One region of the Chryseobacterium sp. AG363 genome, then DNA from elsewhere that is predicted to be linked to it. Evidence: riboswitches for the same ligand, from Rfam matches in the RefSeq annotation. Region 1 holds a riboswitch; the other holds the start of a gene.

The links. Region 1 has a riboswitch for thiamine pyrophosphate ahead of DEU39_RS20745 (TonB-dependent receptor). Riboswitches for the same ligand answer to the same signal wherever they lie in the genome.
Region 2: another riboswitch for thiamine pyrophosphate. It lies ahead of pnuC (nicotinamide riboside transporter PnuC); the one in region 1 lies ahead of DEU39_RS20745 (TonB-dependent receptor).

The regions. Positions count from the first base shown of each region.
Region 1 is NZ_RAQF01000006.1:83,786-95,654, forward strand. Features, by position in the region: gene DEU39_RS20720 (serine hydrolase domain-containing protein) at 1-1,232, opposite strand, end outside; gene DEU39_RS20725 (2-hydroxyacid dehydrogenase) at 1,414-2,343, opposite strand; gene DEU39_RS20730 (GxxExxY protein) at 2,389-2,775, opposite strand; gene DEU39_RS20735 (acyl-CoA thioesterase) at 2,852-3,394, opposite strand; gene DEU39_RS20740 (hypothetical protein) at 3,382-4,134, opposite strand; gene DEU39_RS20745 (TonB-dependent receptor) at 4,313-6,430, opposite strand; TPP riboswitch at 6,532-6,623, opposite strand; gene DEU39_RS20750 (WG repeat-containing protein) at 6,888-7,658, opposite strand; gene DEU39_RS20755 (bifunctional aconitate hydratase 2/2-methylisocitrate dehydratase) at 7,946-10,729, shown strand; gene DEU39_RS20760 (aconitate hydratase) at 11,045-11,869, shown strand, end outside.
Region 2 is NZ_RAQF01000002.1:797,960-809,828, reverse strand. Features, by position in the region: gene DEU39_RS03610 (VOC family protein) at 1-219, shown strand, start outside; gene DEU39_RS03605 (GNAT family N-acetyltransferase) at 227-643, opposite strand; gene DEU39_RS24640 (GNAT family N-acetyltransferase) at 656-763, opposite strand; tRNA gene DEU39_RS03600 (tRNA-Ala) at 936-1,009, shown strand; gene DEU39_RS03590 (hypothetical protein) at 1,473-2,504, opposite strand; gene pnuC (nicotinamide riboside transporter PnuC) at 2,491-3,087, opposite strand; TPP riboswitch at 3,113-3,219, opposite strand; gene DEU39_RS03580 (PA2169 family four-helix-bundle protein) at 3,341-3,799, shown strand; gene DEU39_RS03575 (DUF4142 domain-containing protein) at 3,922-4,533, opposite strand; gene DEU39_RS03570 (alpha-ketoglutarate-dependent dioxygenase AlkB family protein) at 4,663-5,271, opposite strand; gene DEU39_RS03565 (ferritin-like domain-containing protein) at 5,497-6,063, opposite strand; gene DEU39_RS03560 (alpha-amylase) at 6,227-7,705, opposite strand; gene DEU39_RS03555 (SDR family oxidoreductase) at 7,717-8,469, opposite strand; gene DEU39_RS24765 (CinA family protein) at 8,507-8,809, opposite strand; gene DEU39_RS24760 (CinA family protein) at 8,857-9,075, opposite strand; gene DEU39_RS03545 (low affinity iron permease family protein) at 9,103-9,498, opposite strand; gene DEU39_RS03540 (TonB-dependent receptor) at 9,873-11,869, shown strand, end outside.

The DNA.
Region 1 (11,869 bases):
AAAGTATCTTTATTGTCGTGCATCACCGTATGAAGTTTCTCTTTCTGTAAAGGGAAATCTTCAAATAATCCTGATAATGCAAGAGCTGTATATACTTTGTTTGAATATTTATTTCCAATAGCTACAATGGTAACCTTAGATTTTAAAAGATGGGCAAATACCGAGTTGGTGCCATGCCACCATCCGTTGTGATAGGTCAGCTTCTCGCCATTATCGAATATTTTCATTCTGAATCCTAATCCATAATTATTCATTCCTGCTTTTTCATTGCTGTAAGGAGTGAATACCATTTGCATCAGTTCCGGTTTCAGGAAATTTTTCGAAAACATTGCTTTTGAGAAGTTGTATAAATCTCTTGGTGTCGTGTACACATTTTTATCTCCGTAAATCAGATCAAGTCTGTCTAAAGGATACAACTTATTTCCTCCATAATAGAAAGACTGCGAAGCTGTAGGAATATCTTTTTCCTGGAAGATGTACGTGTTATTCATTTTCAGTGGTGTGAAAACCATTTCTTTCATCGCCTGAGGGAAAGGAGTTTTAGTCACTTTCTCAATTAATAAAGCCAATAAAGCAAAATTCGTATTGCAATACATAAATCCTGTATCCGTATCTCTTGCCAGATCAGGTTTATATTTGATGATCATATTCAATACATCTTCGTTGGTAATAAAAGGCTTGGAAAGTTCTGCCGGAGCAGGTTGTATCTTGGTAATAAAATATTCATATTTTGGAAGACCGCTTCTTTGATCCAATAAAGTCTGAACGGTAACATTCGGATAGGGAAATCCTGGAAAAAACTGCGTAAGGTGATCCGTTAATTTTATTTTTCCGGCCTCTATAAGCTTCATCATGGCCATTGCCGTTAAAGTCTTTGAAACTGAAGCAACGTGCAAAGGTGTATTTTTATCTATTGGCATTTGGTTTCCTTCTCTTCCGAAACCTCTGTAATTTTCATACAGGATTTCATCACCTTTGGCAACAAGAATTCCACCACTAAGGTCTCCTCCTTCCCATATTTTTTTGTAATACTGATCTATATAACTTACGGTAGTTTGTCTGTTCAAAAGCTGTCCGTCACCCTTTGTAAAAATATCACTCAGATCTACATTTCCATAGTTGGGCAGATTGGTTGTATTTTCAGCCGAAACTTCTTTGGCTTCAGACTTTTTTTTACAGGAAAATATTGATAATAGAACAGTTAAAATAAGTACAAAATTACGCGTCGTCATGTGATTCAAAAATGAGCGGCAATTTAATAAAACTCAAAATAAATAATAAATATGAGGTGGATATTATGAATTATTTAACATAAGTGAAGTAGAAAAGTAAAATGTTAAAGGGTAAAATCATCATAAAAGGCGGATTTACTTTTTGTATATCCGCCTTTTATATTTTATTTTTTTAAATATCTTAACAATGTGAAGCCACAATTTTATCTACAATAAACTGAGCCAGTTTTTCTTTACTTTGATGGGTCCATCCGGCAATATGGGGTGTGACAATAGCTTTCTCTGATTCAAGAAGATATTTCAGATCTTCATTTTCTGATTCAATGTTCTCAAAAGAAGACTTTTCATATTCCAAAACATCCAGACAAGCACCTTTCACTTTTCCTGATTTCAATGCTTGTACTAAACTTTTAGTTTCAACATTCTTTCCTCTTGCAGTATTCACAAAATAAAACTCCTTTTTCATTTCTGCAATGAATGTTTCATCTATAAGATAATGGGTTTCCGCAGTTAAAGGAATGTGTAAGCTCACAATCTCTGCAGACTGCTTCAATTCATCCAATGAAACCTGTACTGCATATTCATCAGAAAGATCAGGAAGAATATCATGGAAAATCACCTTACATCCGAATCCTGAAAGTCTTTTCGCAGTAGCTTTTCCCATATTACCATATCCAATTAATCCTACTGTTTTCCCCAACAGCTCATCTCCTCTGTTTTCTTCACGTTTCCAGATCCCGTTTTTCACTTCCTGAGAAGCAATAAAAAGTCTGTTCATGATCACCAGAAGCATTCCCACTACATGCTCAGCCACAGAATCTCTGTTTCCTTCAGGAGAATTGATCAATTGAATTCCCAGTTTTTCTGCAACAGGAATATCAATATTTTCCATTCCGGCTCCTACTCTGGCAATGAACTTCAGGTTCTTCCCTTTTTCCAGAAAGTTTTTGTCTAGTGGAATACGGCTTCTGATAATAATTCCGTCATATTTCTCAATTTTATCACAAACCTCATCATAAGACGATGTAAAATCCTCTTCTAAAATAAAATTCTGAGCCAAAAGCTGTTCAGTGATGAGAGGATGGTTTTTATCTAAAAGAAGTATTTTCATAGTTTAAACACAAATGACACTAATTTATTTCACAAATAGCACAAATTATAAAGTACCGTTAATTACTCTCTTAACACCATTTTTAAACTGAAGTGTATTGAAGTTGATCAACATCCCAAGTTTACAATTACTGAGGCGAAGGTAGGTAAGTATTTGCGCTAAATGAATATCCTGTAATGATTCTATAGATTTTATTTCCAGCACAAATTTTTCCTCAATCAAAAAGTCAAGTCTATAACCAACATCCATTTTAACTTCATCATAAATTAATGGCATCGGTTTTTGTCTTTCTACAAGAATATCATGTTTACTTAATTCATAAAACAGGCATTCTTCATAAGCACTTTCCAAAAGTCCAGGTCCTAAAGACTTATGAACTGTATACCCTGCTTCGTAGACTATTTTTGATATATCATTTTCTGAAATATCCATTTTGCTTATTTTTTTCATCTGACTGAGCACAAACCATTTGTGAAAATTTGTGCCAGTCATTTGTGTTTTTTGTGTTTTATTTCTTGTCTTTCTTAGACTCCTGCGGTTCCTGGAATAGTTTTTTAAGCTCTACAGACTCCAAAGGCTTCATTCTTCCGGAAAGGATCAATGAAAGTTCTTTTCTACGGAATGCTGCGGCAAATCTTTCTTTTTCTTCCTCTGTTTCAGGAATCATTTCCGGAATAGGAATTGGACGGTTGAATTCATCTACTGCAACGAAAGTATAAATCCCGGCATTCGTATGAACTTTTTTCTGATTGATAGGATCATCCAACCATACATCTACATACACTTCCATGGAAGTGGAAAATGCTCTGGAAACTTTAGATTCAAGCACCACAACTCCTCCTTCCGGAATCGGATGGTTGAAAGATACGTGGTTTACAGAAGCTGTAACTACTCTTCTTTCGCAGTGTCTTGCTGCAGAAATAGACGCACAACGGTCCATTTTTGCTAAAAGTTCACCACCGAAAAGGTTTCTTAGAGAATTGGTTTCGTTCGGAAGAACGATATTGGTCATAATAGTCAGAGATTCTGACGCTTTTTTTATTTTTGCCATCTAGTCTTAGTGTTGTTTGAGACAGCCGGGGCAGATTGTTTTACTTTTCCGGCGGGTTTTACTAATGAATCTTTTTTCAAAGAATCTGAAACGGATGTTTCCGGGGTATGTACCATTACTTTCACCGTATCTTTTACAATTCTATGGGTGGAAGTCTGTACAGAAACATTATTGAAAGATTTTTTTCCAAAAAGAAGTTCCTGTTGGCTAAACGCCAGGTATAAAATCCCAAGAACCGGAATAACCAGAAGGAAAATCCAAAGAATTGTTTTTTTGAATTTAAAATCCTTTTCGCGATTCACTGTGGTATTCACTTTTTCCCCGTTATTGATATCTGAGAATCTGATTTCTTCCAATCCGTAAAAGTCCGGACGTCCGGATTCTATTCTTTTTCCCTTGAAATGAGTGTGTCCTTCTTCAATGAAGACTGTTCCAAGGTTTTGAATTTCAAGAACCTGTTCGGCCTGAAGTTTTTTCTTCCAAAAATCAGTCTGAATTTTAAGATCACTTTTTGAAGCTTCCAGAGACATTTGTTTTTGTTCTGCAATAAAAGCAGCAAGATCTTCAGTCTGTACTTCGTAATCTATTGTAAACTCAATCTGACTGGCCGGAGGCAGAATGCTTCCGTTTTCAGAATTAATAATTGCCTTAGAATTTTTCAGTGAAAACACCCCAAAGCCTGGAACTGTGGCAGTTCCAAATTGTTTTAAGTATTCTAAAATATATGCTGAAATATTCATTTGGCAGCAAATTTATAACTTTTTCGGGACTTTTTGTAATATTTAATGGATATAAAAAAGACTGCCGAAACAGTCTTTTACTTATTCTGTAGTAAAACAGATATACTGTTATTCAAACTGCTTTTTTTAAGCTTAAAAAGGTCAAAACTGTTAAAAAGCAAAAAGGCCGATTTGTCAATTACTGAATTTTCCAGCTCACTCCAAACATAAAATTCGTTCCTGCCTGAGAAAAATAATAAGGCTGCCCATCATAAACAGATCCGTTATTCACATATTTCTTATTGAACAGGTTATTCACCAATAACTTCAATGCAATTTCATTATTGGCAATTTTAAACTGGTACTGAGCATTGAAATCTGTAAGGAAATAATCTTTAAGCTGCAGATTGGCATCTTCGGTATTATCCAGATATTGTTTTCCTACATACTGATTCATTAAAGCAAACTGGAAATTTTTTGTAGGATTGAATTTCAAGCCTAAATTGGCTATAACATTTGGAGAAAATGAAATCTGAGTATTTCCAAGGCTTTTAGGAACATCACCATTCTGAATATTAAAATCCTGATTTCTGTTCTGGCTTAATGTTACGTTACCGGAAACCTCCCATTGTTTGGATAGTTTTGCCAAAGCACCAACCTCAATACCTCTTCTGTAGCTCTTCCCTGAATTTGTTCTGATAAATGCCCCTACGTTATTCAGTTCTCCGTTCAGAACCAATTGGTTCACATAATACATATAATACACATTCGCAGTAAAAGAAACGATTCCGAACTGTTTTTCAAAACCGGCTTCAATATCGTGAAGCTTTTCTGCTTTTACATCATTATTAACCATCAGATCGTCTCTGTTGGGTTCACGATGGGCGTGGGCGTAAGAAAGGAATATTTTACCTCCGTCAATTCTGTAATTTACTCCAGCTTTTGGATTAAAAAACAGCCAGTTTTTACTTAAATCTGCTCCTTCACCATCACCAGCCGTCAGAATCTTTGTGTTGTAATTTATTTTTCTGAGCTGCAAATCACCAAAGAATTCAAAATTATTCAATCTTAATAAAGCTTTTGCAAAACCAGACACCTCATTCTTTACAGAGCGATTTCTGTAATATTCGCTTTCATCAATCTGAGGAAAAAATACTCCTGTTACATTTCCATAGTGTCTTCCGTAATACTGATTGACCACAGCACCAAAGTTCAAATCTAAATTTTCAAACTTTCCGTACAATGTAGAAACCATTCCGTAGAAATCGTTATTCAGCCATTTTTTTCTGATAAAGTCTGAAGCTTTTATCGTTTCTCCTCCTTCTGTTATATTGGGAAGGTTATATCTTGAAAAAGGATCTCCCTGCTTGTAGTTTTCATAATATCCCTTTCCTTTTGTATAGTGGAACGTGGTTTCCAGATTCCAGCGGTCGCTGAATTTCTGTTCCCACAGCAACTGATAATGATTCTGTCTGTAGTTATCCGTTTCATTATCATAGAAACTTACAATATTCTCCCAGTTGGCATCATAAATGGCCCCTGAAATATTGAATTTGGGATCAGTCTCCCAGGTTTTACGATCAATCCCGTTCCATGCCTGATACGTTTTCTCTTTTCCACCAAAAGCCATTAAACGTAATTTCGTATTTCCTTCTTCAAATAAGGCAGTGAAATTATAAGAATGTAAGTTGGATGAAGCTCTGTCGATGTATCCGTCAGAATGAATATGAGTATATCTTCCCATCACAGAAAGTCGGTTTTTCCAGAATTTCCCTGAGCCAATTTCTGCTGAATATTTATAAGTATTAAATGATCCGTAGCTGTCATCCGTTTTAAAATAAAATTTCTCTTCAGGATCCTTAGAAAGTACGTTAATACTTGCTCCGAAGGCAGAAACCCCGTTATTGGAAGTTCCTACTCCTCTCTGAATGACAATCTGTGAGGCAGAACTTGTCAAATCCGGAACGTTGACAAAAAAGGTTCCCTGACTTTCAGAGTCGTTGTATGGAACACCGTTCATCATAACATTGATGGCACTTCCTGAAACACCACGGATTCTGAAACCGGTATATCCTACTCCGTTTCCGGCATCTGACGTCGAAATAATGGAAGTTTGATTTTTCAAAAGAATAGGAAGATCCTGTCCCAGATTCTTACTGTCCAGATCTTTCTGTACATTGATGATTTCCTTTGCTACCGGAAGCCTTTTGGTAAAGTTGACTGCTTCAATTTCCCTCACCTTTAGGGAATCTTTATTCTGAGCCTGTATAAAAGCTACTGAGCCTACACTAAGCCCTAAAAAAAATAATCCTTTCATTCTATAAATCTTTAATATTTAATGAATAAAAGGGGTTGAGCAATAATGTAACAATTTTATTAATTTAACAGTCTAGCAATTGGTATATTGTTATACTGTTTCATTGGTACATTTTCAATTCCCTAAACAGCATTACCTGTTCCAGGTTCATTGGGTATAATCTCAGCCTGTTAAAGCACCCCTTTATTTCAGCCGCAAAATTACAAAAAATATATGAACTGCGATCGGGTTACGAGATGTGGGCTTCTGAATATCAGATTACGTGGTAAATAAATAGTTACAGAATGGAAAAAACACTATGAAAAATAGGAGTTATCAAATGAATCATTCATCATTTATCATTCATCATTTATCATTTATCATTCATCATTCATCATTCATCATTCATCATTCATCATTCATCATTCATCATTCATCATTCATCATTCATCATTCATCATTCATCATTTATAATTATTTAGTAAGTTTTGTTGTTGGCATCGATATAGTAGTAATTCGAGCCGTCTTTTGTCACTTCAAACATCTTACCGAGTTTCCAGCTGAAGTTTCTTTTAATATTGGAATATTCAAACGGAATAATAACTTTATTGTTAACATCAATGATTCCAAATTTATCATTATTGGAAGCAACAATCATTGGATTAGCTACATCATCCCCTTCAAGAATGAACAGATACTGATATTGAGGATAGATCTGATATTGTCTGTAATCTGCGGCATTTACAAATTTTGATTTTTCAATGATTCCGTAAAAACCATTAAGGATATAAGCCTGGAATAACTGTTGTTTATATTCTTCAAATTTACATTTTCCAAAATCGGTATCTTTAAACTGATAGACTCTCTTCCCGGACTTATCTATACGGTAAGAAATCATATTTTTCTCCACCGTAGCATAGTCTTTTGTTCCAAATTTTCTCACTTTTTCATTAGGAGAATTCAGAAGGTTGCAGTCTTCATAAAAAAATACGGCAATATGATATTCCGGCTGGATAATAAATTTCCCGTTCTGATTGACATACCCGAACTGATCTCCTTTTTTCTTAGGAATCAAAACAGGAAGATCTTTGTTGATCACCACCAGGTCAGCATTAGGTTTGCTGGCTGAAGCTGCTTTTTTAGCCGTGGTTTTCGGTCCTTTCTTCGCAGGGATTTTCTTCACAGATCGGGTCTGTGAGAAAACGAAAATCGAAATAAAAACACATAAAACATTCAGGATATTTTTCATATTCTCCATTTGATTACAAAAATACGACCAAAAATAGATATTATAAAATTCATATTTATAAAGAATCTAAATAATTTCATTCTTATAAAATTGTAAAATTTCGTAATTTTGGGAACATTTTGAAATGTTTGATAATTTTAAAAAACTTTTGAAAAAGTGTAGATTATGCTGACTTTATTCGGTTAATGTTGCATCAAAATGCGAGAACTCAAAATGTCATTAATTGTATTTATACACCCCGGTAAAGAAAAAGCAGGCCTACCTTTAATTTTGAAAGACCTTCTATTATGAGTATTTATAAGGATTACATCAAAGAGATTGAAGAAAGAAAAACCCAGGGGCTTCATCCAAAGCCAATTGATGGTGCTGAATTACTAAGCGAAATCATTGCACAAATTAAAGATTCAGGTAATGCTGACCGACCGGACTCTCTTAAATTTTTCATTTATAACACACTACCCGGAACAACAAGTGCAGCGGGAGTAAAAGCAAAATTTTTAAAAGAAATTATTCTGGGTGAATCCGTAGTAGAAGAAATTTCCCCGGCATTTGCCTTTGAATTATTATCTCATATGAAAGGCGGACCTTCTATTGAGGTGCTGCTGGACCTTGCTTTAGGTAATGATGCAGCTATTGCCAAAGAAGCTGCCAACGTTCTTAAAACTCAGGTTTTCCTTTATGAAGCAGATACGAACCGTCTGAAAGAAGCATTCAACAGCGGAAACGAAATTGCAAAAGAAATCCTTGAAAGCTACGCAAAAGCTGAATTCTTCACTAAACTTCCTGAAGTTGCTGAAGAAATTAAAGTAGTTACTTATATTGCTGGTGAAGGAGATATTTCTACAGATTTACTTTCTCCGGGTAATCAGGCTCACTCAAGATCAGACCGTGAACTTCATGGAAAATGTATGATCACTCCTGAAGCTCAGGAAGAAATCAAAGCTTTACAGGCAAAGCATCCTGATGCAAGCGTTATGCTGATCGCTGAAAAAGGAACAATGGGTGTTGGATCATCCAGAATGTCCGGAGTAAACAACGTGGCTCTTTGGACAGGAAAACAGGCCAGCCCATATGTACCATTCGTTAACATTGCTCCTATTGTAGGAGGAACAAACGGTATTTCTCCGATCTTCCTTACCACAGTAGACGTTACCGGAGGTATCGGTATTGACCTTAAAAACTGGGTAAAGAAAGTTGACGAAAACGGAAACCCGGTTCGTAATGAAAACGGTGACATTGTTCTTGAAGAAGCATATTCAGTAGCAACAGGAACTGTTTTAACAATCAATACAAAAGAAAAGAAATTATATAACGGCGACCAGGAACTGATCGACCTTACCAAATCTTTCACTCCGCAAAAGATGGAATTCATCAGAGCAGGAGGATCTTACGCGGTCGTATTTGGTAAAAAACTACAGACATTTGCTGCTCAGGTTTTAGGTATTGAAGCGCCGACGGTTTTTGCTCCTTCAAAAGAAATTTCTCATGAAGGACAGGGACTTACTGCTGTAGAAAAGATTTTCAACAGAAATGCTGTGGGAACTACCCCAGGAAAAGTTCTGCACGCCGGATCAGACGTTCGTGTCAAAGTGAATATTGTAGGTTCACAGGATACCACAGGGCTTATGACTGCTCAGGAGCTTGAATCTATGGCCGCAACTGTAATCTCTCCTACTGTAGACGGAGCTTACCAGTCGGGATGTCACACCGCTTCGGTTTGGGATAAAAAAGCTCAGGCTAACATTCCTAAGCTGATGAAATTCATGAACGAGTTTGGACTGATTACAGCCCGTGACCCGAAAGGTGAATACCACGCCATGACTGACGTTATCCACAAAGTTCTTAATGACATCACTGTTGACGAGTGGGCCATCATCATTGGTGGTGACTCTCACACAAGAATGTCCAAAGGAGTAGCTTTCGGAGCAGACTCAGGAACTGTGGCTCTTGCTTTGGCTACAGGTGAAGCATCAATGCCAATTCCGGAATCTGTAAAAGTAACCTTCAAAGGAAACATGAAAGAACACATGGATTTCCGTGATGTGGTTCATGCTACACAGGCTCAGATGTTGAAGCAGTTTGGAGGAGAAAACGTATTCCAGGGTAGAATCATTGAAGTTCACATCGGAACACTTCCTGCTGACCAGGCATTTACCTTTACAGACTGGACTGCTGAAATGAAAGCAAAAGCTTCTATCAACATTTCTGAAGATAATACTTTGATCGAATCACTGGAAATTGCAAAAGGCAGAATCCAGATCATGATCGATAAGGGTATGGATAACCACAACAAAGTTCTTCAGGGATTAATTGACAAAGCAAATAAGAGAATTGAAGAGATCAGATCAGGAGAAAAACCTGCTTTAACTCCGGATTCAAATGCTAAATATTACGCTGAAGTAGTTGTAGATCTTGACGTAATTGTCGAGCCAATGATTGCTGACCCGGATGTAAACAATGATGATGTATCCAAGAGATATACTCACGATACCATCAGAGATCTTTCTTACTATGGTGGTGAGAAAAAAGTAGACCTTGGTTTCGTAGGATCTTGTATGGTTCACAAAGGAGACCTTAAGATTGTTTCTCAAATGCTTAGAAACATTGAAAAGCAACAAGGTAAGGTAGAATTCAGTGCTCCTCTTGTAGTAGCAGCCCCTACTTACAACATCATTGATGAATTAAAGGCAGAAGGAGACTGGGAATTATTAGAAAAATATTCAGCTTTTGAATTTGATGATAACGCTCCAAAAGGAGAGGCCCGTGTTGAATATAAAAACGTAATGTACCTTGAGCGTCCTGGATGTAACCTTTGTATGGGTAACCAGGAAAAAGCAGCTAAAGGAGATACTGTTTTAGCAACATCTACCCGTCTTTTCCAGGGAAGAGTAGTGGAAGATTCTGAACGTAAAAAAGGAGAATCTCTGCTTGCTTCAACTCCGGTTGTTGTTCTTTCTGCGATTATCGGAAGAATTCCTAGCATTGATGAGTACAAAGCTGCAGTGGAAGGAATCGACCTTACTACTTTCGTTCCTTCTATTAAAGAATTAACAAGTACAAGCGCTCACTAAGAGATTGATAATAAGTCGCAAGACTACTGAATAACTATATTATTGGAAGATTTTAGTCCTTAAGGATTTAAAATCTTCCAATTTTTTGTTTAGAACGTTTCTATTTTAAGATAATTACGTTTTTTTTTCGATAAAAGCTGGAAAATAAATTCTAATTTTTCTTAAATTGAAAGTTATAAAATCTATTGATTTCAGAATCAAAAACACCCTGTTTATGGATTATAGGAACGTTTTTTGATGCATAGATAAGTGATTTTCTTTTTCAACACAGGGAAAAGAAGCATTAACGGAACAAGAACAAAACTAAAATACGATATGACTTTTGATATTGATATGATCAAAAAGGTGTACGAACGTTACCCTGAAAGAATTGCAGCAGCAAGACAAATCGTGGGAAAACCTCTTACCCTTTCAGAAAAAATCCTTTACACCCACCTTTGGGAAGGAAATGCTACACAAGCGTATGAACGAGGAAACTCTTATGTGGACTTTGCACCGGACAGAGTAGCGATGCAGGATGCTACCGCACAGATGGCACTTTTACAGTTTATGCAGGCAGGAAAAGCTAAAGTGGCTGTTCCTTCTACTGCTCACGCGGATCACCTTATCCAGGCTAAAGTAGGTGCTGATAAAGACTTACAGGAAGGGATCAACAAAAACTCCGAAGTATTCAACTTCTTAAGCTCTGTATGTGATAAATACGGAATCGGATTCTGGAAACCGGGAGCAGGTATCATTCACCAGGTTGTACTGGAAAATTATGCCTTCCCTGGAGGAATGATGATTGGTACCGACTCGCATACGGTAAACGCCGGCGGATTGGGAATGGTAGCTATTGGTGTAGGAGGTGCTGATGCAGTAGACGTAATGGCAGGAATGGCCTGGGAGCTTAAAATGCCTAAACTTATCGGGGTAAAATTAACCGGTAAAATGAATGGATGGACTTCTGCAAAAGACGTGATCTTAAAAGTTGCCGGAATTCTTACCGTAAAGGGAGGTACAGGCTGTATCGTGGAATATTTCGGTGAAGGTGCAGAATCTCTTTCCGCAACGGGTAAAGGTACGATCTGTAACATGGGTGCTGAAATCGGGGCTACCACGTCTACTTTCGGATATGATGATTCTATGAGAAGATATCTT
Region 2 (11,869 bases), on a different contig from region 1:
GGAATGCAGTTATCATTAAAATTAACCAGTTCGGAACAGCCAAAGAGACATCATATGGACCTGATATCTGATAATCAGCGGCAGGAAGTAGAGCGGCTTCTTAGTATTGGGGCTGAAAAGATGCCAGGCTGGAATTACGAAGATGATGCTGACTATGTAGTTCTTCTTGATCCCGAAGGAAATTCATTTTGCGTAGTACAGCAAAACAATGATATCTGAAAGGCATCTATTCTGTAACCCATTCTTCACGAAGAACTGCATAAATAATATCATCAACCCATTTATTTTTCCAGAACAGACTTTTCACAAAATGCCCTTCTTTTCTTAAACCAATTCGTTGCATCAGTTGAAGAGAAGCAGTGTTGTCAGGATCTACGGAAGCTGTAATTCTGTGTTTTTGTAAATCATTAAAAAGAAAATCAATGGTACCTTTTAAAGCCTCAGAAGCATACCCTTTACCCTGAAATGAGGTGTTTAAGGTAATTCCAAGTTCTACCTGTACATTTTCATCTCCAATAAAATGAATTCCGATATCTCCAATGACTGCTTTTGTTTCTTGATCAGTAATCAACAGCTGATACCAGCTTTCAGGTTGGTTGAATTCAGTTGTGTTTCTTTGGATAAAACTTTCCACTTCTTCCAGGGTTTCAGGAATCTAGCCTTGAAATTTATTGGCTTCGGCATCTGAGCGGTAATCGAAAATATCCTGTTTGTCATCAATCGTAATATCCCGAAGAACTAATCTTTTTGTATAGAGTTGCATGATTGTATTATAATTTCAGACAAAAATAGGTTAATTAGGAATTTATTCTAGGGATAATGATGGATTTTTATGGTCATTGAGCCTATTTCCATTAATTTTAATTCAATAAAAATTATAAAATAGTTGCAAATATCATTTAAATACTTACTTTTGTATCGCCTTACAAAAAAACGGGGGATTGGCGCAGTTGGCTAGCGCGTTTGACTGGCAGTCAAAAGGTCACGGGTTCGAATCCCGTATTCTCCACTTAGTGCAATTATAAAATGTATATAATGCACGAAAATATGATAAACCCTACAAAAATTGATTTTTGTAGGTTTTTTTTGTAAAAAGGGATGGTATAGTTTTCAAGATTTTTAGTTCCACTTTTAATAACCTTTAAATGTTGCATTGTGTTAGAGCAAAGTTATGGACTCTTTTTCTATAGAGATGCTTATCAATTAAAGTGGAAAGATATAAAGGAAGGTCATGATGGAGGTCTATGGATTATGAACAGTAGACATAAATCTAATTCACAAATGAATATTTCTCTATTACCGAAGGTTATTGAATTTTTTTTAATTAAAAGAAATCGCAGATATATACGAAATACCAAATAATCTCAATACCCATAAATTTTTATTCTTTTTCTCCAAAATTGTATTTAAAATATTTTGATCTGAAATAGATCAGCATTAGATAAAAAGTTTATTAACAAAGAATTTTCTACTCAAAAAGAAAAGTCCAAATCATCAGCAGAAGGTCTGACATTAGAATGCATCGCAGCTGTAAAATAATCACAGAACACCTGATACACTTCAGAATTAATATCCGTAGCCCGGATTCCCAACTGTGTATAAATAGTAAGGATCTGATGGGATAATCTTTGAACCAGCTCTACTCCATATTGGTGGATTTCGTTTTGATATCCTTCAGAAATATCTTTGTGATCACCGAGTATATTTTCTACTTCTCCGGCAATTTGCAATACTTTTTCCAAATGCTTTTCAACAGACTCTGCGAAACTTTTGAAATGGATCTCAGGACGAATATATTCTGCTTCTTCAATAAAATGAGAAGCCATTCCCAAATAGTTGACCAACAGTGTCAAGTCTGCAAAAATCCGAAAAGGAATAGTGTCCAGAATATCATTGGTGAAAAAAGTATCGTAAACAAAACTATAGTCTTCATTAACGAGCACATTTTCAACAGTGAATGAATAGGTGCCACTGGCCTTCATTCCCACAGATTTCCAGTTGGGAATAACCTCAGCTTGTTCTTTCGAAATAATAAATGATCGAATTATTCCATTGCCATGACCATCCATTAAAGGTTTTCCGTTTTCTGTAATTTTGGCATTCAATGTAAAATGGGTAAGATGAGGTGCACCTGTTGCAAAATTCCATGAACCGTTGATCAGATAGTGGCTGTTGTCTATTTTTTCTGCAGTTCCTCCCACCATTCCGCTGCCACCAAAGCAGGTTTCAGAATGGATAAACAGTAATTGAGCAATTTCAGGCTTGATATTTCTGGAAAAATAATTGGCTCCGGCACAAAGTGTCAGCATCCAGCCAAAGCTTCCATCGGTTTCTGCACAGCCAAATAAGGTGTTAAGTCCTTCTTCAAAACGATAGCCGAGTCCTCCATATTTTTTGGGAACCCATATTTTAAGCAGTTTTTCTTCATGAATATGCTGCATTACTTTATCAGAAATTACAGGGGCTCCATGAAGTTCCCGTCTGATCTCTTTAGTACTCAGCATTAGCTTTCGATTTAATAATTTTTTGCCACTCTATATATCCGGAAATGGCTACTAAAAATAAGAATGACGTCAAAACAGCATAGAGATACAATTCTTTATGAATCATTAAAGGAATAGAAATGATATTACTGACATTGAGTATCACCCAGTTTTCAATTTTCCGTCTCGCCATCAGCCACATTCCCGCCCAGGCAAAAGCACTCACCAGAGAATCCCAGATCGGAACATCCGAGTCTGTAAAATGGGTCAGAAAAGACCAGAATAAGATAAAAGTTCCCAGAACAATTCCTCCCGTAATCCATTTTTCTGTGGTGGTGGTAACAGAGATTTCCATTTCTGATTTCTGCTTTCCGAATTTCCAATATAACCATCCATAGATGCTCATGATCAGATAATAAAGATTTAAGGTAAATTCAGCGTACAGCTTGGAAGTAAGCATCACATACAGCGTAAGCAGAATCCCCGCAATTCCGAAAAGATAGTTGTTGACATTGTTTTTACAGGCCAGTAAAACCTGAATGACTGAAAATAAGACTCCGAACCATTCCGGTAAGGTAATTTGTTTTAAAATGTCCTGCATCATATTAATTATTAGAAATCAAATGATGAGATGATCAGTAAGCAATCCCTACACCGGCATTATCCGGATCAGGTGTGGAAATACATTCCTGGGTATCATCTCAGCCACTGTTTTGTAGCACCCCATTGTTCGGCAAAGGTGCAGCTTTTTGTTGAAAAAAGAAAGGACTTTGGTTTTTTATTTACAGGATATGATCACGATTATAAGGAGTCGATGAGGGAAATTATAATTTTATGGATAACTAAAAATTTATATTATGGACAATCAAGAAATATCAGTACTTAATGACTTACTTCACATTACCAACGACAGAAAGGAAGGCTTTGAAAAAGTTGAGGGAAAAGTATGGGAAATGTATCCGGATGTAAAAGATGAGTACGAACATATGATTTCGCAGTCGAAAATCATGAAAAATGAACTGATCAACCTCATCACAGAAAAGCAAGGCACTCCGGAGGACTCAACGTCCATGGCAGGAGCTGTTCACAGAACTTGGATTGACATTAAAAATTCTTTTACCATGGGAAATCTCATAGAATCTACATTAGAAAATGTGGTATTTGGCGAAAAAGCAGCTATTGAAGCTTATCAAAATGCCCTGGACACAGGTGAGCTCAGCCCAAAAAGTACTGAGATTGTGTCTGAACAGCTTCGTATCCTTAAAGATTCTTACAGACAATTCAAGAAAATTGAAGAATATAAAAAGAAAGAATAATCAAAAAACTCCTCTTAAAAAGAGGAGCTTACTATAATCAAGAACAAAATAATATTTAATCAATTCAAAATTATTAAATATTGTATGCTCATACTTATGATGCAGGTCATAAAAACTCAATATTATTTGACCGCATTTTTAGCTTTTTCCGATTCCTGCAAATGATGTTCAAGTGTCGGAAGGGTTTTCGCTGCGAAAGATTTTAATGAGGCTTCTGTTCCTTCTGACACCTCTTTTTTGAATGCTTCTACATCTTCCTTGTGGTCACTGACCATTAAATCTGTATATTTTTTGTCAAAGTCTTTACCTTTCTTAGCTTTCAGGTCATCATACATCTTCTGCTTTTCGGCATCCAGACTTGTGGGTAAGGTATACCCAATTCCTGATGCCCAATTCTTAAGCTCGTCGTTCGCTTTGGAATGATCGGTTACCATCATTGCTCCCAAAGATTTTACCACTGAGTTTTCAGCGTTTGTTGCGGCCAGTTTTCCCATCATTACCTCCATCAGTCCTCCTATGGCTGCAGCATCTGCAAACTTTTTGTCCTGATCACTGAGAGTACTTTTCTGATCTTTGGTGTCTGACATTTTGGTGGAGTCGCTTACCGTCATCCCGGATTCTGCAGGGGCAGACATTGTGGTACTTTCCTCAGATTGACTCGTGGTTGTCGGTTCGTTTTTTTTGCAGGCCGTTAAAGCAGCTAATGCAAAAATTGTTACTACAAGATTTTTCATAATAATAAATTTTAAGTGGTGATATTAATGAAGTCAAACAATGACTTTGTTTATAAATGCAACAATTTATCTGCCAAAAACCGATTACAACACTTCTAACCTAATCATAAAACATTATGAATAAATACCTTACAACTTATTAACCAACCGGAATGTAAGATTAATACGCTCCTTCATAGCGGTTAGAGACTTGGCAATACGATGTTCCCAGTTTTCCTGAAGGTCTCCTTTCATAATCAATAATGATCCGTGAGGAAGAGGCAGGCTGTATTTACTCTGATGATGGTCTTTTTTCCTGAAATCAAAATTTCTGGTTTGCCCCAGACTTACTGACGCAATCACCGGACGTTTCCCATATCTGCTTTCCTTATCCCGATGCCAGGCAACAGAATCGTTATGATCTCTGTAAAGGTTCAACAATACGGAATTGAATTGATAGCCAAATGTTTCTTCTATTCTTTGTTTTAAAGAAAACAGTTCCGGTGTCCAATGATGGGCATCCAGTTCATTGTCTGAAGGATAGGCATTTTTCTCATCTCCATACCAGGCGGTTAAGCGAGGTGTGAGAACCATCTTATCATACATTTTCTGGGTACGTTGTTTCCAGGGAGCTGTTTCAAGCAGATGAATTTTAAGGCGGTCAGCTTCTTCCTGATTCAGGAAATGTTCTCTGTATTCCAGAAGGTCTTTTGGAAATTCGTACAGATCTGCTGAGTCGAACAGGCTAAGTTGGGTCATTTTTAAACTTTATAAATGGTAGAATACAGTTTTCTTTTACAGTATAAGAGTTTTGTTATTCAATTACAGTTCATTTTAAAAAACTAAATTGATACAAATTATATCCACAAATATACTACAACTGATACAAAATCAACCAAGATAAAAATGTTGCATTTTAAACCTTTCCGGATTTCAATAAAAAGGAGACCTGATTTTTTCAGGTCTCCTTTTTAAAGATTGTATTTACATGGCTTTACTGTTAAGATTGGTATCAGCAACTTTTGTAAGCAGTTCATCACATTTTTTTTCTTCTTCCAATGTGCTTAAAAAGTTTTTAAGACACTCTTCTTCCTTCAATACTTTTGCGAATGCTGCCAGTGTTCCATAAGTAGCAATTTCATAATGTTCAACTTTTTGCGCTGCTGCAATAATGCCCGCATCTCTTACTGCTCCCGGTTCTGTCTCTTCCATAATGCTCTTTCCTTCATCCAGCAATCCCTGCATAGCATCACATTTTTTTGCCTGGGCTTTTTTTCCTAATGCTTTGAAACATTCTTCCAATCTTTCCACATGGCCTTCTGTTTCCGTGATGTGCTTATCAATGCCTTGTTTAAGCTTTTCACTGGTTGCATTTTTCATCATTGCCGGCAGCGCTTTCAGCAGTGCTTTTTCAGCCCAGTAAATATCTTTCAGCGCATCTTCAAAAAGATCTTCCAAACTTTTGGCTGCATTTTTTTTAGCCGGAGTTTTTGCTTTTGCTGTTGTTGCTTTTTTGGCTGGTGTTTTTTTGGTTGCCGTTTTAGTTTCCATATTATAATAATTTAGTGATTGATTGGTGGTAAATCTGCAACTATAAGACCATTTTTGTCCAAAATACTGAGATGTGGTATCTAAAATTACAGGAGCTTATATGGTAAGTTAAAATTAGAATAGCTGTTCGCAGAGAATAAAAGGCCTGAAAATTTGCCAATCATTACGGTGTTTGTTTTTTTACCCATATACTTACCGAACCCGAATTTACGGTAAACACCGCTTTCCCGTCTTTATCCGTATAAATTTCTTCATGACGGTTCTTTAAAAAATCGGTATAAACCGAATCCGCATGTTCTTTTCCCAATTCTATTTCTTTATAACCTTCTTCGCTATTAGACATGATTACAATGCAGTCCGCATGCTTTTCATCTCCTTTCCGTACAAAAGCCACGCAGTTGGGATGATCAAAATAATCGATCTGCTCACCATATGCAAAAAGCTTTCTCGCTTCAAGCAGACCAGGAAGTTCTTCAACCTTCGGCATGATGATATGCACTTCCTGCTCATCCTTTATATCGATATAATCTGCACCAAAAAGATCGGGATAAAATATGCAGGGATAAGCTTCATCGGTAAGAAGAATAATAGCATAAGCCAAGGGTTTGAACCAGTCTTTCACCGCAGATTCAAGAGCCTGAAGCTGCTGTGTATCGTGGTTTTCAACAAAAGAAACTGAGAATACCGGTTTCTTCTCCAGGAAGCTTCCTTTTAAAATCCGGCTCATATCATAATCTTTACCATCCTGTGATGCTTTAAAGAAATTATAATGCAGCGGAGTATCAAAACAAGAGATAAGATCAGACATTTTATCGGAAAAATACTCAATTTTTTCTGCCTCGTCTTTCCAGAATTCGCCCAAAACAAAACATTCAGGATTCACTTCTGTTTTAATATAGGAGATCCAGTCTTTCAAAAAGTCGGAGGAGATATGTTTTAAGGCATCCAATCTGATTCCGTCTACTTTCGTTGTTTCCATATACCATCTGATCCATTTTTTCATTTCCTCCACAACATAAGGATTACGGTACTCTATGTCAGCTCCCATCAGATAATCATAATTACCGAACTGATGACTTACGGCATCTGTCCACTCCTCACCATATTCATTATGGATTTTAAAAACACCATTCATCTCCTCTCCTTCTCTGATCACATAATCAATACCGCTGAAACAGTGATGATCCCATATAAAGTTCGAATACACTCCTTTTCTTCCCGGAAAAGTAAATTTCGTATAGGCTGAAACCTCCATATTTTCAGAGATTCTTTCATTACGGTTTTCTTCACTCAGCTGATGTACCATAATCTTTTCTTCTTCATCTCCACCCATCCTGTGGTTTAAAACAATATCCGCATACACAGACATTCCCGCTTCATGCGCTTTCTCTATTGCCATTAAATATTCGGCTTTTGTCCCGTACCGGGTTGGTATACTGCCTTTCTGATCAAATTCTCCCAAATCATAAAGATCATATACATCATAGCCACGCCCTTCCATATTGAGACTGCATTTATTGGCAGGAGGAAACCAGACGGCAGTAAACCCCAAATCTTTTAAATATTCTGCTTTTTCAGCAAACTCATTCCATAGGTTTCCGGGATGATACCAATGGAAAAACTGAATAATAACTCCATTCATATCCGTTAAGATTAACCGTTAACAATTAAACCTCCATTAGGATGAAGAACCTGTCCCGTTATCTGTGATGAAGCAACTGTGGCAAGAAATAGAAAACTTGCTGCCACTTCTCCGGTAGAAGCATTACGTTCTAGCGGCGGTTTATTCTGATCTTCATCTTCTTCTCCGAATGTTTTTTCCGTAAGCGGCGTGGCTACCGGTCCGGGTGCAACAGCATTCACCCTTATTCCTTTAGGTTTAGCCTGTAATGCCAGTGAACGGGTGAACGAAACAATAGCGCCTTTGGTTGCTGAATAATCCAGTAATTCTTCATGTCCAAGATAGGCAGTAGCTGAAGTAGTATTGATAATAGAATCCCCTTGTTTTAAATAAGGAAATACAATCTTTGTCAGCAGGATCATTCCGATAATGTTGGAATCGAAAGTTTTGCGGATATCCTCTTCTTTAAGATTTTCTATACTTTCACAAGGAACCTGGGTTCCTGCATTATTAATCAGTATATCTATTCCTCCGAATTTAGAAACTACCTCATTAACAACAGATTTACAAAATTCACTATCATTAATATCACCTTCAAACGAAAGGACTTTTCTTCCTGTTTTTTTTAATTCCTCCACTGTTTTCATGGCATCTTTGGCATCATGATAGTGGATGAAGGCAATATCTGCTCCTTCCTTAGCAAATAAAAGAGCGATGGCTTTACCAATTCCGCTGTCTGCTCCTGTAATAAGGACAGATTTATTCTGCAATTGTAATTTTTCCATAATTGATTGTATTAACAGCTTATTATTGTGATGATTTTTACTCCTTATTTTCACGGTGTTTATCCAGTTCCAGCTTAAAGCATCCCAGAATGAATTCACTGTAATAGAGCTGGGCATTAACAGGTTTGGTTCTGGAGTGCAGATCTAATTTCTCTGAAAGAACCACTTTTCCTTTGTGGGCAATGGCAAAGTAAGCGAAGAGCTTCCCTTCTGATTCTTCCACCGGAGTGGCATATCCTGTAACTCCAATAGACCAGTCGGTTTTGTAGAGTTTACCTACCTGCAACGCCATTGTTTCAGCAATATGAGGAGATACAGAGTTATATTGTTGAGCTTCCACAGGATCTACCCCAAGAAAATTTACTTTTTATTCTAAAGTATACGCTGTCATGCCGCCTTTAAAAAATTGGAGGCATCCTTCATCTGGGAAAACGAAAACTGTAAAAATCCGGCTGTAACACTTTCAGCTGTTGAAACGGTTTCATCTCCTGAAAGAAGATACTCTCCGATACGCTTAAACAGTTTCTCGAGTTCTATGACGAAATGCACCAGGGATTTCACTGACAGTGAATCAGCGTGGGCAATTTGAGAAGATTTTAAAATCATGCTGCATATATTATAATAGTATTAAGACTATTTTTGCACGGGATCCTGTGAATGTTCTTTTTCTTGGGATAGTTGTCCAAGTTTCTCATAATATTTATGAAGCTTGTCCAGCTCTTCTTCCGTCAGATCTTCAATATCCACCAGTCTGTTACTGGCTTTTTCATAGGAGGCTATCAATTCGTTGAGTTTTATCTGAATAGCCTTAGAGTCTTTATTCTGAGTTTTTTGAATCAGAAATACCATCAGGAAAGTAATAATAGTGGTACCGGTATTGATAACAAGCTGCCAGGTTTCTGAATAATTGAAAACAGGTCCGCATACAGCCCACACAACCACCAGTAAACTGGCTCCCATAAAAGCACCCGGACTTCCGGTTATACAGACAACACGATCTGAAAACCTTTCAAAAAAATTTTTTTTCATAAATAATACGATTTTGAATAAAATGATAATACAAGTTATCAAAACAACAGTATAAAAATTATGACTCAAGTCACCTATGCCTTTTATGACTTAGCTATTATTATAGTATATTTTCCAACAATATTGAGTTTTGTTTAAAAATGTGGAGAACCGCATAATTATTTTTACCCGTTAAAAACAAGCCATTTTTTTGATCAATCTCTTTTATAACAAATTGTAAACGAAAGATGTGGAATAGTTAACATATTCAAAAAAGTGAGAAATAAAGTATATTCCAAAAACTGAATAAAATCACTTCGTTAAGATTTAATACTTAATTAAAAAATAATTATCCATCTTTGCAGCCTTAAAAATCAAACACGCTAGTTTATTTCATGAGCATTACTTTTAAAAAGCGACTAATTATAGCGCTTGTATTACCTACGGCCGCCATCTATTATGGGCAGAGTACGAAGGATTCTTTAGAGAAATCCAAATCTATTGATGAGGTTATGTTGGTGGGTAGAAACCTTTCCCAAACAGCCAAAGAGAGAAAAACACCTGTTGCGGTTTCCAACATTAAGGCTGCAGAAATTCAGGAGAAACTGGGAAACAGAGAATTCCCTGAAATTATGAAGTCTACTCCATCCGTTTACGTGACCAAAGTAGGTGGTGGTTTCGGAGACAGCAGAATCAACATGAGAGGTTTTGACGGAGCTAACATTGCTGTGATCATCAACGGACAGCCTGTGAATGATATGCAGGGAGGTACCGTTTACTGGTCCAACTGGACCGGTTTGGCTGACATTGCGAGCAATATTCAGATTCAAAGAGGTTTGGGAGCATCTAAATTTGTTGTTCCTTCCGTGGGAGGAACCATCAATATTGTTACCAAAGCTACCGATTCTGAACAGAAAGCAATGGTGAAAGGAGAAGTTGGAAATGACAACTACTCCAGAATATCTGCTATGTATTCTTCCGGATTAAAAAACAAATGGGGAACAACTGTATTGCTTTCCCGTTGGCAAGGTGACGGATACATCAATGGAACAAAAGGAGAAGGTTACTCATGGTTTTTCTCTACAGGATTTAAACCTAATGAAAAGCATGCTTTCAATTTAATCGCTACCGGAGCTCCTCAGGTACACGATACAAGAAGATCTTCTGCAACCGGAGCCAATGTGGCAACATTGCAACAGTTTGAAACTTACGGAAGAAGATACAACCCACAGACAGGAATGTTGAATGGTTCTCAATTCAACCTTGCTCCTAACTTCTATCACAAGCCTATCGCATCATTGAACTGGGACTGGACAATGAATGACAATCTTAAATTATCCACAGTTCTTTATGGTTCATGGGGACGCGGTGGCGGTGGTACCGGACTTAACGGTTCTATCAAAAACGCAGCCGGACAAACTATGAACTTCATGAATTATGGAGCAGGTGGTGACGGTACAATCAACTGGGATATGATTTATCGTTATAACAGAGGCGGTATGGTAACGGATTATAATGGAAATAGCTTCCAGAAATCTACTTTTACGGCTCCTGCAGGCTCTCCTGGTGATTATAACGGACAATATGTATCTACTCTGAACGGAACCACTGGTATTGTGAGAAAGCAAAGTATCAATGCTCACGACTGGTATGGAGTAATCGCAGACCTTAATTACAAAAAAAATAACTGGACTTTCAACGGAGGGATTGATCTTAAAACTTACAAAGGAGCTCTATATGATATTGTAACGGATATGTTGGGATCTGATGCTGTATTTGTTCCTGGTACAGCAAATGCTCCAAAAGGATATTATATCAATCAAACGGTAAAGCCGGAACCTCTTACAAAGCTTAAAGATGCTCAGAAAGTATCTATCCATAATGAAGGTTTGGTAAAATGGGCTGGTATTTATGGAATGGTGGAGTACAGTTCTGAGAAGCTAAGTGCATCTGTCCAGGGATCTGTTTCCGAGCAATATTACAAGAGAAGAGACTATATGCTATATACTCCTGGAAATCAGGAGACAAAATGGTATCATAAAACAGGTTATATTGTAAAAGGAGGTGCCAACTATAATATTGACGACCACCACAATGTATTTTTCAATACAGGAGTTATCTCAAGACAGCCTTTATTCAATGCATTATTCCCGTCCAACCAGAATATCTATAATGATGCTAAGAATGAAAGAATCTTTTCTGTGGAATTAGGATATGGTTTCAAATCGCGTTATATAGATGTGAACATCAATGCTTATAGAACGCAGTGGGATGACAGATTTATCTCAAGAACATTCAATGCTACAGCGGCAGATGTTGCTAAATTCCCTCAGCTTAACCTTGGAAGTGCATATTTCTACAATGCTCTGAACGTAGGTCAGCTCCACCAGGG